One region of the Allobosea sp. AK1 genome, then DNA from elsewhere that is predicted to be linked to it. Evidence: predicted binding sites of a transcription regulator. Region 1 holds the regulator's gene; each other region holds the start of a gene.
The links. The regulator LexA, encoded in region 1, represses DNA repair genes until DNA is damaged. The targets are predictions, from matches to a motif close to TGTTCNNNNTGTGTTCNG.
Positions count from the first base shown of each region.

Region 2: a site for LexA is predicted at 1,506-1,523, ahead of FHT98_RS00315 (DUF763 domain-containing protein). Genes of this name have one in related genera too.
Region 3: a site for LexA is predicted at 2,080-2,097, ahead of FHT98_RS00505 (putative DNA modification/repair radical SAM protein). Genes of this name have one in related genera too.

Region 1 covers NZ_VFMG01000001.1:4,969,442-4,973,588, reverse strand. The annotation lists gene trpC (indole-3-glycerol phosphate synthase TrpC) at 1-135, shown strand, start outside; gene moaC (cyclic pyranopterin monophosphate synthase MoaC) at 132-614, shown strand; gene FHT98_RS23695 (molybdopterin molybdotransferase MoeA) at 614-1,825, shown strand; gene lexA (transcriptional repressor LexA) at 1,906-2,613, shown strand; gene FHT98_RS23685 (ComEC/Rec2 family competence protein) at 2,607-4,147, opposite strand, start outside.
Region 2 covers NZ_VFMG01000001.1:53,878-58,024, forward strand. The annotation lists partial or broken gene xth (exodeoxyribonuclease III) at 1-206, shown strand, start outside; gene FHT98_RS00315 (DUF763 domain-containing protein) at 219-1,499, opposite strand; gene FHT98_RS00320 (PAS domain S-box protein) at 2,027-4,147, shown strand, end outside.
Region 3 covers NZ_VFMG01000001.1:95,616-99,762, forward strand. The annotation lists gene FHT98_RS00495 (HWE histidine kinase domain-containing protein) at 1-1,381, opposite strand, end outside; gene FHT98_RS00500 (biliverdin-producing heme oxygenase) at 1,378-1,926, opposite strand; gene FHT98_RS00505 (putative DNA modification/repair radical SAM protein) at 2,110-3,342, shown strand; gene FHT98_RS00510 (UdgX family uracil-DNA binding protein) at 3,339-4,147, shown strand, end outside.

The DNA.
Region 1 (4,147 bases):
TTCACGCATGACGACATCGCCCGGCTCAATCCGATCGGCGTCAACAGCTTCCTCGTCGGCGAGAGCCTGATGCGGCAGGCCGACGTCACCGCCGCGACGCAGGCGCTGCTGACCGGCAAGGCCGTCGCGGCGTGAGCCGGCTCAGCCATCTCGACGCGCAAGGCCAGGCGCATATGGTCGATGTCGGCGGCAAGGCCGAGACGACCCGCATGGCGATCGCCGAGGGCCAAGTCGTGATGGCGCCGGAAACGATCGCGATCGTCCGCGACGGCAACGCCAAGAAGGGCGATGTGCTCGGCACCGCGCGCCTCGCCGGCATCATGGCGGCGAAGCGCACGCATGAACTGATCCCGCTCTGTCACCCGTTGCTGCTCAGCAAGATCGCCGTCGATCTCGATATCGACGAGGCCTTGCCGGGCGTACGCGTACGGGCCGAGGTGAAGATGAAGGGCCAGACCGGCGTCGAGATGGAGGCGCTGACCGCCGTCTCCGTCGCCTGTCTGACGGTCTACGACATGGTCAAGGCCGTCGACCGGGCGATGCGGATCGAGAACATCCGCCTGCTGCACAAATCCGGCGGCCAGTCCGGTGATTACGAGGCGAAAGCTAGCTGATGGCGCTCACTCCGGTCCCCGTCGCGCGCAAGGCGCTGCTCGACAGCATTCCGGGGCCGACCGGGGCGGAAACCCTGCCGCTGGCACAATGCGCCTGGCGGGTGCTGGCCAGCGAGGTCAAGGCACTCAGGACGCAGCCGCCTTTCGCCAATTCCGCCATGGACGGCTATGCCGTGCGCGGCGACGAGATGGCGGAAGGCGTTTCGCTCACTGTCATCGGCGAATCCGCTGCCGGCCGGGCCTTCGATGGATCGGTCGGGCCGGGACAGGCCGTCCGCATCTTTACCGGCGCGCCGATGCCTGAAGGTGCCGACACCGTCCTGATGCAGGAGGATGCCGACGGCGTCGGCGGCCCGGTGATCCAGGTCCGCGTGCCGCCGGCGAAGGGCAAGTTCCTGCGCGCTGCGGGGCTCGATTTCCACGAAGGCGACGTGCTGCTGCAAGCCGGGCGCGTGCTCGACAGTGCCGCGCTCGGCCTTGCCGCTGCGATGGGGCATCCGACTTTGCCTGTCCGGCGGAAGCCTCGGGTGGCGATTCTCGCCACCGGAGACGAACTGGTGGCGCCGGGCGAACCTGTGGGCCGCGACCAGATCGTCGCCTCGAACTCGTTCTCGCTCGCCGCGCTGGTCGAGAAGGCCGGCGGCACCGTCATCGATCTCGGCATCGCCCGCGACGACCATGCCGACCTCGCCAGCAAGATCGCAAGGGCGAGCGACGCCGATGCCGATGTGCTGATCACGCTCGGCGGGGCCTCGGTCGGCGCGCATGATCTCGTGCAGGAAGCGCTGACGCGAGCGGGTATGGCGCTCGGCTTCTGGAAGATCGCGATGCGGCCAGGCAAGCCGATGATGACCGGGCGGCTCGGCCGGATGGTCGTGGTCGGGCTGCCGGGCAATCCGGTCTCCTCGATCGTCTGCGGCCATCTCTTCGTGCTGCCCTTGATCGAGGCGCTGCTCGGCATCGCGGACGCCGACCGCGACCGCAGCATCCCTGCCTTGCTCGGCCGCGACATGCCCGGCAATGACGAGCGCGAGGATTACCTGCGCTCGGAGCTCACGCTGACGCCGGAAGGCTGGGTGGCAACGCCGTTCGACCGGCAGGATTCCTCGATGCTCGGTACGTTGGCACGGGCGCAGGCCCTGACGATCCGCCCGGCCCATGCCGCTCCCGCGAAGAAAGGCGAGGCCTGCCGGATCCTGCCCTTGCGGTAGCGGCTTGCGGAACACAAGCAGAACGCGTATGGTGTTCGTGCTTTGTTTCGAATCTGCGCATTGAGGGGCTGGCGGCGACCATGCTGACACGCAAGCAACATGAACTCCTGCGCTTCATCCAGGAACGCTTGCGCGAGAGTGGCGTGCCGCCCTCCTTCGACGAGATGAAGGATGCGCTCGACCTGCGCTCGAAATCCGGCATTCACCGCCTGATCATGGCCCTGGAGGAGCGCGGCTTCATCCGCCGCCTGCCGAACCGGGCGCGTGCGCTCGAAGTCATCAAGATGCCGGACGGGCTCGGCGCGCCTCAGGCGCGTCCGCGCTTCAGCCCGGCCATCGTCCAGGGCGGCCTGGGCTCACAGCCCAGCATGGCCAAGCCGCGCCCTGCCGAGGACGACAGCCGGCATTCCATCGCCATCCCGGTGATGGGCCGCATCGCGGCGGGCACGCCGATCTCGGCGATCCAGAGCCGCAGCCACACCGTCTCGCTGCCGCCGGACATGCTCGGCTCCGGCGAGCATTACGCGCTGGAAGTGCGCGGCGATTCGATGGTCGAGGCCGGCATTCTCGACGGCGACACCGTCGTCATCCGCAGGCAGGACACGGCCAATACCGGCGACATCGTCGTGGCGTTGATCGATGACGAGGAAGCGACGCTGAAGCGCCTGCGCAAGCGCGGCTCCTCGATCGCGCTCGAAGCGGCGAACCCGGCCTACGAGACCCGTGTGCTCGGCCCTGACCGGGTCAAGATCCAGGGCCGGCTGGTCAATCTGATGCGGCGCTACTGAAGGCGTTCGGTGTCGGCCTCGGCTTCGTTGTCGGCGGCCGGTGCGGGCTGTGCGGTGACCGACTGATTGGTGGGACGCGTGCCTGGCTCCGTCAGGCGCCGCTCGCGCCGGCGGCTCCAAGGCCGCTCGCTGCCGGACTGCTCCGCGATATGGCTGCTCCATCCCGACGCCGTCCGGTAGAGCGAGGTCGCGCCGTCGCGCGATAGCGTCATGCGCTCGACCAGCCTGGCCTTGCAGGTGCCGCCCCAGGGGATGGCGGTCACGACGAGGTCGGCGCGCTGGCAATCCTCGATGATGGCGAGTCGCTCGCGCGTATAGGAGATCGTGCGCTTGTCGGCGGTCTGCGCAACGCATGCCAGCCGGTCGCAGGCGATGCCGGCGCGCAAGCTGGGATCGTCGGGCGAGCGGCTGTCGCCATCGGCGGCGAGCCATTGCTGCAGGACGAAGCGGCTGGGCTTGCCGGCGATGGCGAGGCGGCCATCGGGACCGCGCACCGCCAGCCCGGAGCCGTCGCGCTCGATCAGGATCTCCGGCCGCTCCGGCTTGCCGGCAATCGCGACGCCGAGGATCAGCGGCAGGGCCGCAAGCCAGCGCCAGGCCGTGGTCCAGAGTGTCAGCCAGAGCAGCGCCATCGCAAAGCAGGCGAGCACGCCTGAGCCGAAAGCCGCCACCGTCACGGTGGAATGGTCGATGGCCGCGACCCAATGCGCCACCTTGAGGACGACGTCGGAGGCGAGCCCCATCAAGGCCCAGGCCGGCCAGTCCAGCCCGAACGGATAGGCGAGCACGCCGAACACCGCCGCCGGCATGACGAAGAGCGAGACGAAGGGCAGCGCCATGGCGTTGCCGAGCAGGCCGAAGGGATTGAAGGTCTGGAAGTGATAGGCTCCGAAGGGCGCCGTCGCGGCGGTGGCCAGCATGGTGGTGACGAGGATGCCGAGCGCCGCCGTCCAAACGGCTCCGAGCGGCCAGGGCAACACGCGCGGCGGCTCGGTGCGGCTTCGCCCTTCCCAGCGTTCCGCGAAGGCGATCAGCGCCGCGACCGCACCGAAGGACATCTGGAAGCTCGGCCCGAGCAAGGCCTCCGGCTCGCGCAGCAGCACGATCATGGCGGCCAGCGCAAGATTGCGCATGCTGAGCGCGGCGCGATCGACGAGGATCGCGCCGAGCATGACCAGCGTCATGATCAGCGAGCGCTCGGTCGCGACATCGCCCCCGGAAAAGATGCAATAGGCGGTCGCGCCGAGCATCGCCGCTGCCGCCGCGATCTTCTTGACCGGCCAGTGCAGCGCCACCGTCTGCGACAGGACCAGCAGCGCCCGGACCAGCCAGAAGATCGTGCCGGCGGCGAGCACCATGTGCAGGCCCGAGATGGAGACGATGTGATAGATGCCGGCAGCGCGCAGGTCGTTGTTCGTCGCTTCGGTGATCAGGCCGCGCTTGCCGGTGACGAGCGCCGCGGCGACCGCCCCGCCCTGCCCGCCTCCGACCTCGGCGATGCGCTTCGTCAGCGCGTTGCGGGCGCGGTCGATCA
Region 2 (4,147 bases), 4.9 Mb from region 1:
CCGAAGACCGCATCTACACATTCTGGGATTATTTCAGAAACGCATGGGGACGCGATGCCGGCCTGCGCCTCGACCATCTGCTTCTGAGCCCGGATCTGGCAGCGCGTCTGGAAGCGGCGGGTGTCGATCGCCACGTGCGTGGCTGGGACAAGGCCAGCGACCATGCCCCCGCCTGGATTCGACTCGCGGCCATAGCGCTGCAGTAGACGAGGGGTATCCTACCGACGTCGGAATTTCGCCTCGTTGTCTTTTTCGCAGCCTCCATCCGGCCTCTCCCATCCGAAGACGCTTCGGCCGCCGTACTCCGGCGAGCGTCGGCGCTCCTCGGCGACATACTCGACGAGCGTCGGACCTGTCGCACTCTGTTCCAGCCGGCGACTCTCGCCGTCCAGCCGCGCGATCGCGGCAAGGCGATCCTCCTGACCGAGCTTCGCCCGGTCGACGGCCGAACGAAGGACACCGATCGTCTGATCATAGACCTTGGTCGGTACGGCGAAGGGCTGGCGATCCTTGCCGCCATGCGCGAGCGAAAAGCGCGCGGGATCACTGAAACGGCATGGCGCACCATGCAGCACTTCCGCGACCATCGCGAGAGAGCGTACGGTACGAGCACCAATGCCGGGCACGAGCAGAAGCTCGGAAAAATCGCTCGGGCCCCGGTCGGCCGCGGCGGCGAGCGCACCATGAAGGCGGCGCGCCATGACGTCTTTGGGCCTCACATCATGATGCGAAGGCATCACGATATGCGGCAGGGTTAGTTGCGGAGCCACTTGATCGGCGCAAGCGCGCTTCGGTTGGAGCGCAGCTAGCTCTCTGACGATCGCATCAGGCCCTTCGTCGCGAAGCATCGCGACCTGCGCCGTACGGGCACGATCCGCGCGTGCATCCGTCAGGTTGACGATATTACCGGTGCTACGGCCCTCGATCGCCGCATGAGGCGCCTCGACGAAGCTGCCGAGCCCCTCGGAATGCCAGTGATAGCGCCGCGCCATCCCGCCATCGCCATTCATGCCCTGCTGCACGACCGTCCAGTGCCCGTCATCCGTCACGAAGAAGCCGTGCAGGTAGAGGTCGAAGCCGTCCTGCACCGCGGCGCTGTCGACCTTCGCGACGAGCCGGCTCGCCTGAGCCAGCGCCGCTCCGTCGAACCCGACCTTCCCACCGATCTGCTCCAGCTCCGCCGGGGTGCGGCGGGACTGGTTGCCGCGTCCGCCGCAGACATGAAGCCCGAGCTCGCCGGCGAGCGGCGTCAGGCCGCGCTTCAAAGCTCCGATCACGCTGGTCGTGATGCCCGAGGAGTGCCAGTCCATGCCCATGATCGCGCCGAAGGACTGGAACCAGAAGGGATGCGCCAGCCGCCGGAGTAACTCGTCGCGGCCGTAGTGCTGGATAATCGCCTCGCAGATCACGCTGCCGAGCCTGACCATGCGCTCGCTCAGCCAGGGCGGAACGCGGCCGTAATGCAGGGGAAGATCAGCGCTGCCAGATCGGCGTGTCATGACGCTCGGAACAAATAATGAACAATCAGTCGATATAGGCTCTCGCGGGCTCTCGCACCAGCCTGAATTCAGCCCGACGGCTTCAATTGAGCAAGCAACCGGTGCCCTTGAACAATCTGCAGGTGGTGGAACAGCGAAGCCGCTCGGGCGTCCTGACTCTGGAGCCCAGAGGGGCGATGACGATCCATTTGAGTGGAGACCACCGGCATGGCCAATGGCAATCGCGAAGCTCTCAACGACCAGATCGCTCTCCTGCGCCGGCAGGTTTCGGATTTGACCCAACTCGCGGCGGCCGCCTCCGGAGCGGCGCAGGAAGAAAACCTGCAGGAGCAGATCAACGCCAAGCAGGATCATCTAAACGAGCTCCTGAAGCTGCGTGGCGATGCGGGCTAGCGATACAATCGCGATCGATGCCGGTTCCACTCCTTGCTGGCCATGCTGGCGTGCAGGGATCGATGAGCGACTGCTGATGCGAAACCCGCCGGGTTTAGGTAGGATGGCTCATCCGCAGCGGGGGCATCGTCCGCATGGATAAGCCGATCGCACATCGCCGAGGTTTCCCCGACAGCTTCACGGCAAGCTTGGTCGCGCTCATGCCCGCGGCGGTCTATACTTGCGATGCTGCCGGCCGTCTCACCTTTTTCAACCGGAAAGCCGTCGAGATCTGGGGACGCGAGCCGCCGGTTGGGGACGATCAGGAACGATATTGTGGTTCGTTTCGCATGTGGACGCCGGACGGCAGCCTGCTGAGACATGAGGACTGCCCCATGGCGGATGCGCTGCGGGATGGCCGAGCGGGGCGGGATCTGGAGGTGGTGATCGAGCAGCCGGACGGCACGCGCCTGATCGCCAACGTGAATATAGACCCGATCTTTGACGATGCCGGCAGCATAACGGGCGCAATCAACGTCTTCGTGGACGTTACGGATCGCAAGCGCAACGAGGCGCTGCTGGCTAGCCAGCGGGAGGCTCTCGAATGCGCCTTGAACGGAGAGCCTCTCACGGCATCATTAGGCATTTTGGGACGTACGGTAACAGCTCAGTACGGTTGCGGGACCCGCTTCGCGTTTTATCTCGCCAATGACGAGAAAACGTCGCTCCGGCACGTCGTCGGCATGTCGGAGGACTATGCCGCGGCCGTGGATGGATTCCTGATCGGGCAGGATTCCCTCGCCTGCGGCCTCGCAACCGCCACAGGCGAAGCAGTTCTGACGACCGACATCGAGGAAGAGGCGCGCCGGGAGCCATGGCGCGAGATGGCCTGTCGCTTCCAGTATCGCGGCTGCTGGAGCTTTCCGATCCATTCCCGCAAAGGGGAATTTGTCGGCACGTTCGCTCTTTACTGGCTGCAGCCGGCAAAAGCGGGCTCCTCGGATATCGAGGTTGCGAACCTCGTCACCACCACGGCCGGCATCATCATCGGCCGCGACCTCGAAGCGAGGCATCGCAGGGCTGCCGAAGCGTCGCTTCGCGAAAGCGAGGAGCGCTTCCAGCAGCTAGGTGCCTCCTCTTCGGATGCCATCTGGGTCAGGAATGCCGGTAGCTGGGACTTTGAATATGTCAGCCCGGCTGTGCAGGCGATCTATGGCGTCACCCCACAGGCTATGCTCGCCGACGCCAGGCTGCTCAACGCCCTGATCATCCCTGAAGAACGTGATGAAGCTTCGAGGAATGTCGAGCGCGTCAGCGCTGGCGAGGTCGTCGTCCAGGAATACCGTATTCAGCGGGCGGGCGACCTCGCGTTTCGCTGGATCCGAAGTACCGGATTTCCGCTTTACGGTGGCGACGGTGACATCCAGCGCATCGGGTCGATCGCGCAGGACATCACCGAAGCGAAACTCGCGGCCGGACACCAGGCCACTCTGCTCGCCGAGCTTCAGCACCGCGTGCGCAATGTCCTGGCCATCGTGCGTTCGGTCACTGTGCGAACCGGTGAACGAGCTTCAAGCGTGCAGGATTACGCCGATATCCTCTCTGGCCGGCTCCTGGCCCTGGCGCGGGTCCAGGCCCTCCTCACACGCGGCGCCAATCTCAGCGTGAACATCAGAGATGTCGTTCATGACGAGGTCAGCGTGCAGGCACAGCACGAGGGGCAGTATCGGATCGAAGGGCCGGACATTTCCCTCTCTCCGAAAGCGGCGGAGATCCTGACGCTGGCGATTCATGAGCTCGGCACCAACGCCATGAAGTATGGCGCCCTTTCCGTGCCCGACGGGAGGGTCAAGGTAGAATGGTCCACCTTCGTCAAGCGCGGCATCCCCTGGCTCCGCTTCGTTTGGACGGAAAGCGGATCAGCCGCAGCGCCGGTCGCCGCGCCAACAGTGCCGCAACGACGAGGATTTGGCCGCGAGCTGATCGAAGCTCGCGTACCCTACGAACTAGGCGGGCAGGGGAGCGTTGTCATCGAAGCAGGCAAAGCCCAGTGCCATCTGGAGTTCCCGCTGGCTGAAAATGCGAGCGTCTTCGAGACGGGGGCGCCGCAGAGGTTGACCGTATTTGGAGGAGCACTCGACATGACGGGGGCACCGGATCTCCACGGCTACCGCATTCTGATCGTGGAGGACGAGTACTACATCGCCACCGATACCGCGCGCGCACTTCAGGGGGCCGGCGCGACGGTTATCGGTCCTTGCGGAAACGAAATGGCG
Region 3 (4,147 bases), 4.9 Mb from region 1:
GCCGCGGCGTGAGCCGGTCGCCATGCGGGCCGGAGGCATAGGTCTTGTTGGGGTCGCCGCCCCACTCGATCATGTGGACGAGCTCACGACGGAAGAAGAACAGATAGTCGCGCGGGATTTGCGACAAGGGGATCGCAAGCAATCCGGCGAACTGCTCGGCATGAGCCCGCGCGGCAGGAAGCGCCTCGGCGAGCGCCGTCGTCGCCCAGATGCGTCCCTCGCAGACCTCACCGGCGAAGGCTGCGAGTTCGCCCGCGAATTCGGCCGGCGGGGCGCTGCCTTCGGCCCGCCACTCGCCGTTGACCCAGACGCCGACGCCGTCGCTTTCCACGAGATTACGGAACGCGGCGAGATGCTGGCCGAGGAAACCCGAAGCATCGGTCACATGGGCGGCGGACGAAAGCAGGCCGTTGAGAAAATCCCGCGCCCTTTCGGCAGCGAGCAGCATCTGCTTTTGCGTCAAGGCACCAAGCTGGAGCGCGAAGAACTCGCCGAAGATCTCCGCGGCGATCCGGCGGTTCATCGAGAGCGAGCGCGGGCTGTAATGGTGGCAGGCGATCAGCCCCCAGAGCGCGCCGTCGACGATGATCGATACCGACATCGAGGCCGAAACCCCCATGTTGCGTAGGTATTCGCAATGAATGGGCGAAACGCTGCGCAGGTGGGCATAGGACAGATCGAGAGGCTCTCCGGCAGCGTCCAGCACCGGCATGATCGGGAAGCGCTCGCCGCTCGAATCCGAAACCACGCGGATCGGATTGAGGAGATAGAGCTGCCGCGCCTGCTGCGGGATGTCGCTCGCCGGGAAATGTTGCCCCATGAAGCTTTCGAGGTCGGGGCGCTTGGCCTCGCTGACGACCTTGCCCGAACCATCGGGCGCGAACTGATAGATCATCACCCGGTCGTACTGGAGCACCGCCCGGAGCAGACGAGCCGCATTCTTGATCAGCTGAGCTGGCGTGGTGACGTCCGAGAGCCGGCCAACCAGCGTCCGCGCGAATTCGAGCGGCGAGCTCGGCCCGGCAGGGACGCTCTTCTCGAATTCGATGATGGCGTTGCCCTTGAAGGCATGGATCGAGATGTCGAACTCGCGATCCAGCGAAGGTAGGCGATAGCGGGGCATCAAGCCCGCACGGGAAGGCACGCCAGAACGGGCGAGCGCATTGCGCATCTCATGAACGACCGGCCCGCCAAGGACCTCTTCGAGCCTGCGGCCGACGAGCTCGAATTCCTTGAGCCCGAGGAAGGCGCTGGCATTCGACGAATGGCGCCTGATCGTCACCGCCTCGGCATCACACACGATCATACACCCATGGGGCTGGACGCTGCCGGGAATATGGATCGGCTCGCGATCACAGTTCGTCAGATCAACGGTCGTCATGCAGGAGAGAGTTCTTCCGATGTGAAGGCCTGGATGGCGTGGAGGAAAACGGCTTTGGCGGACTGCGCGGCCGCATCCCACGCTGGCCGGTCGAGCCCCTCCAACGCAACCAGAAGCGTGCGCCAGCTATCGAGGGAGCCGGCTTGAGCCGAAAGGTAGCGTGCTCCGTTTTCAGGCCCGAACCCCAGCGGTTCCACTCCCTTCACAAGCACCCGAGCCCCCAGGGCCGAACCTTCAAGAACATAGGCAGCCCCCAGGAACGCAGCCATGTCATTTGACAGATGGAAAGGTTCGCTCGCCGGACATGCCAGCGTCAGGTCGGCGAGATCCGCCTCCAACTCAGGCAGAAGCTTGCGCGGTTGCCATGGCGAAACCCGCACGGGTGCGGCGTCCGACAAAGCCGCCTCGACCGGCACGCGATGGCGAAACGTACCATGCAGGAAGCGGGCGTACTCGGCACGGTTCGAGAAGACGCCGACGATAGCATCCAGTTCGCGATGAAGCTCTTTCGTTTCACCGCGCAAAAAACTTCTGATCTCAATCATTCTGTCGGCATCCAGAATCGCCTCGCATCGGCACCGCTATAGCTCAGTTTCAGCGGAATCGGCGCTGTCTTCATCGTGGATTTGACCGGGAACGCCTTCAAGATGGCCCGCACCCTTCAACAGTCAGCCTTGAACTCAGCAGGCAAATTCCTTAAGAACATATAGTGAACAAAAGGAAGGGCGATGGCACAGCTCACGGTCCTGGAGAAGCTCCAAATCCTCAGCGACGCCGCGAAATACGACGCCTCCTGCGCGTCGAGCAACACCATGAAGCGTGATTCGCGTGACGGAAAGGGGCTGGGCTCGACCACGGGCGCCGGCATCTGCCATTCCTATGCGCCCGACGGCCGCTGCATCTCCCTGCTCAAGATCCTGCTGACGAATTTCTGCAGCTTCGACTGCGTCTTCTGCATCAATCGCTCATCCAGCAACGTGCGCCGCGCCCGCTTCTCGGTCGAGGAAGTCGTCGCGCTGACCCTGAATTTCTACCGCCGCAATTACATCGAAGGCCTTTTTCTGTCCTCGGGCATCATCCGCTCGGCCGACTACACGATGGCGGAACTGATCCGAGTGGCCGAAACGCTGCGCCGGCAACATGGGTTCCTCGGCTATATCCATCTCAAGCTGATCCCCGGTGCGAGCCGCGATCTAATCGAGCGCGCGGGGCTGTTCGCAGACCGGGTGTCGATCAATGTCGAATTGCCGAGCGAGGCGGCACTCGCGCGCTTCGCGCCGGAGAAGCAGGCTAGCGAGATCAAGAGTGCGATGGGGGGCCTCAAGCTGAAGATCGAGGCAGCGCGCGAGGAGCGTGGCAAGAGCGAAAAGGCCCCTGCCTTCTCGCCCGCAGGGCAGAGCACCCAGATGATCATCGGCGCTGATGGCGCGAGCGATTCTGCGGTCCTGAAGCGCAGCGCCTGGCTCTATGGCAGCTTCGGCCTGAAGCGCGTCTATTACTCGGCCTTCAGCCCGATTCCGGATGCCTCGCGTCAGTTGCCGCTCCAGCCGCCGCCGCTTATGCGCGAGCACCGGCTTTATCAGGCCGATTGGCTGACACGCTTCTACGGTTTCGAGACGGAGGAAATCCTGGGGCGCAACGAGATGCTCGATCTCGATATCGACCCCAAGCTCGCCTGGGCGTTGCGTGAGCGAGGACGCTTTCCCGTCGACGTGAACCGAGCCGATCGCGAAACCCTGCTGCGGGTTCCGGGTCTGGGTACGCGCAGCGTCGATCGCATCCTGACCACGCGACGGTTCCGCCGGCTCAGGCTTGAGGATGTCGGCCGGCTGACACGATCGCTGACGACAATCCGGCATTTCATCCTGGCGGAGGGCTGGCGGCCGGGCAGCGGCCTCGACGCGCAGAACCTGCGGGCTCGGCTGATGCCGCGACCGCGACAATTGACGCTGTTCCCGTGATCGCCGCCCGGCTGAACGGGCCTGCCGATTTTGCCGGCTGGCGCCGCGAGGCACGTAGGCTGGCGCTTGCCGGCATCCAGCCCGAGGCCGTCGACTGGCTGACAAGCGAAGACGATGCCGGCTTGTTCGCGATGGAGAATGCCACCCCGGTTGCGGGCGGAAGCACCGCCCTGACCGTGTCTCGCCGCTTCATCGAACTTGCCGAAAACGTCGTCTGTAATCGGGATGCCGGCCGTTTTGTCTTGCTACACCGCCTGCTGCTGCGTTTGCAGGACGAGCCACGCTTGCTCGAGAATGCAGCTGACGCTGACATCGCACGCGCCGAGGCGATGGCCCGCTCGGTACGGCGCGACCTGCACAAGATGACGGCCTTTGTTCGGTTCCGCGCCGTGTCGGGCGCGAGCGAGGACGGCCCCTTCATCGCCTGGTTCGAACCGGAGCATTTCATCCTCGAACGAGCCGCAGCATTCTTCACAGCACGCTTCGGCACGATGATCTGGTCAATCCTGACACCGCAGGGGTCGCTGCACTGGGACGGCGTGGCCCTGCAATACGGTCCGGCCGCTAGCAAGGCCGATGCGCCGGACGGCGATGCCATCGAAGCCTATTGGCTGACCTACTACGCCAGTATCTTCAATCCGGCCCGCCTGAAGCCGAAGGCGATGAAAAGTGAGATGCCGGTGAAATACTGGCGGAACCTACCCGAGGCCGAATTGATTGTGCCTCTGATCGCAAGCGCCGCCCGGCGAGCAGAGGACATGGTGATGCGCGCCCCGACGCAGCCACCCGCACGACATGTCAGGCA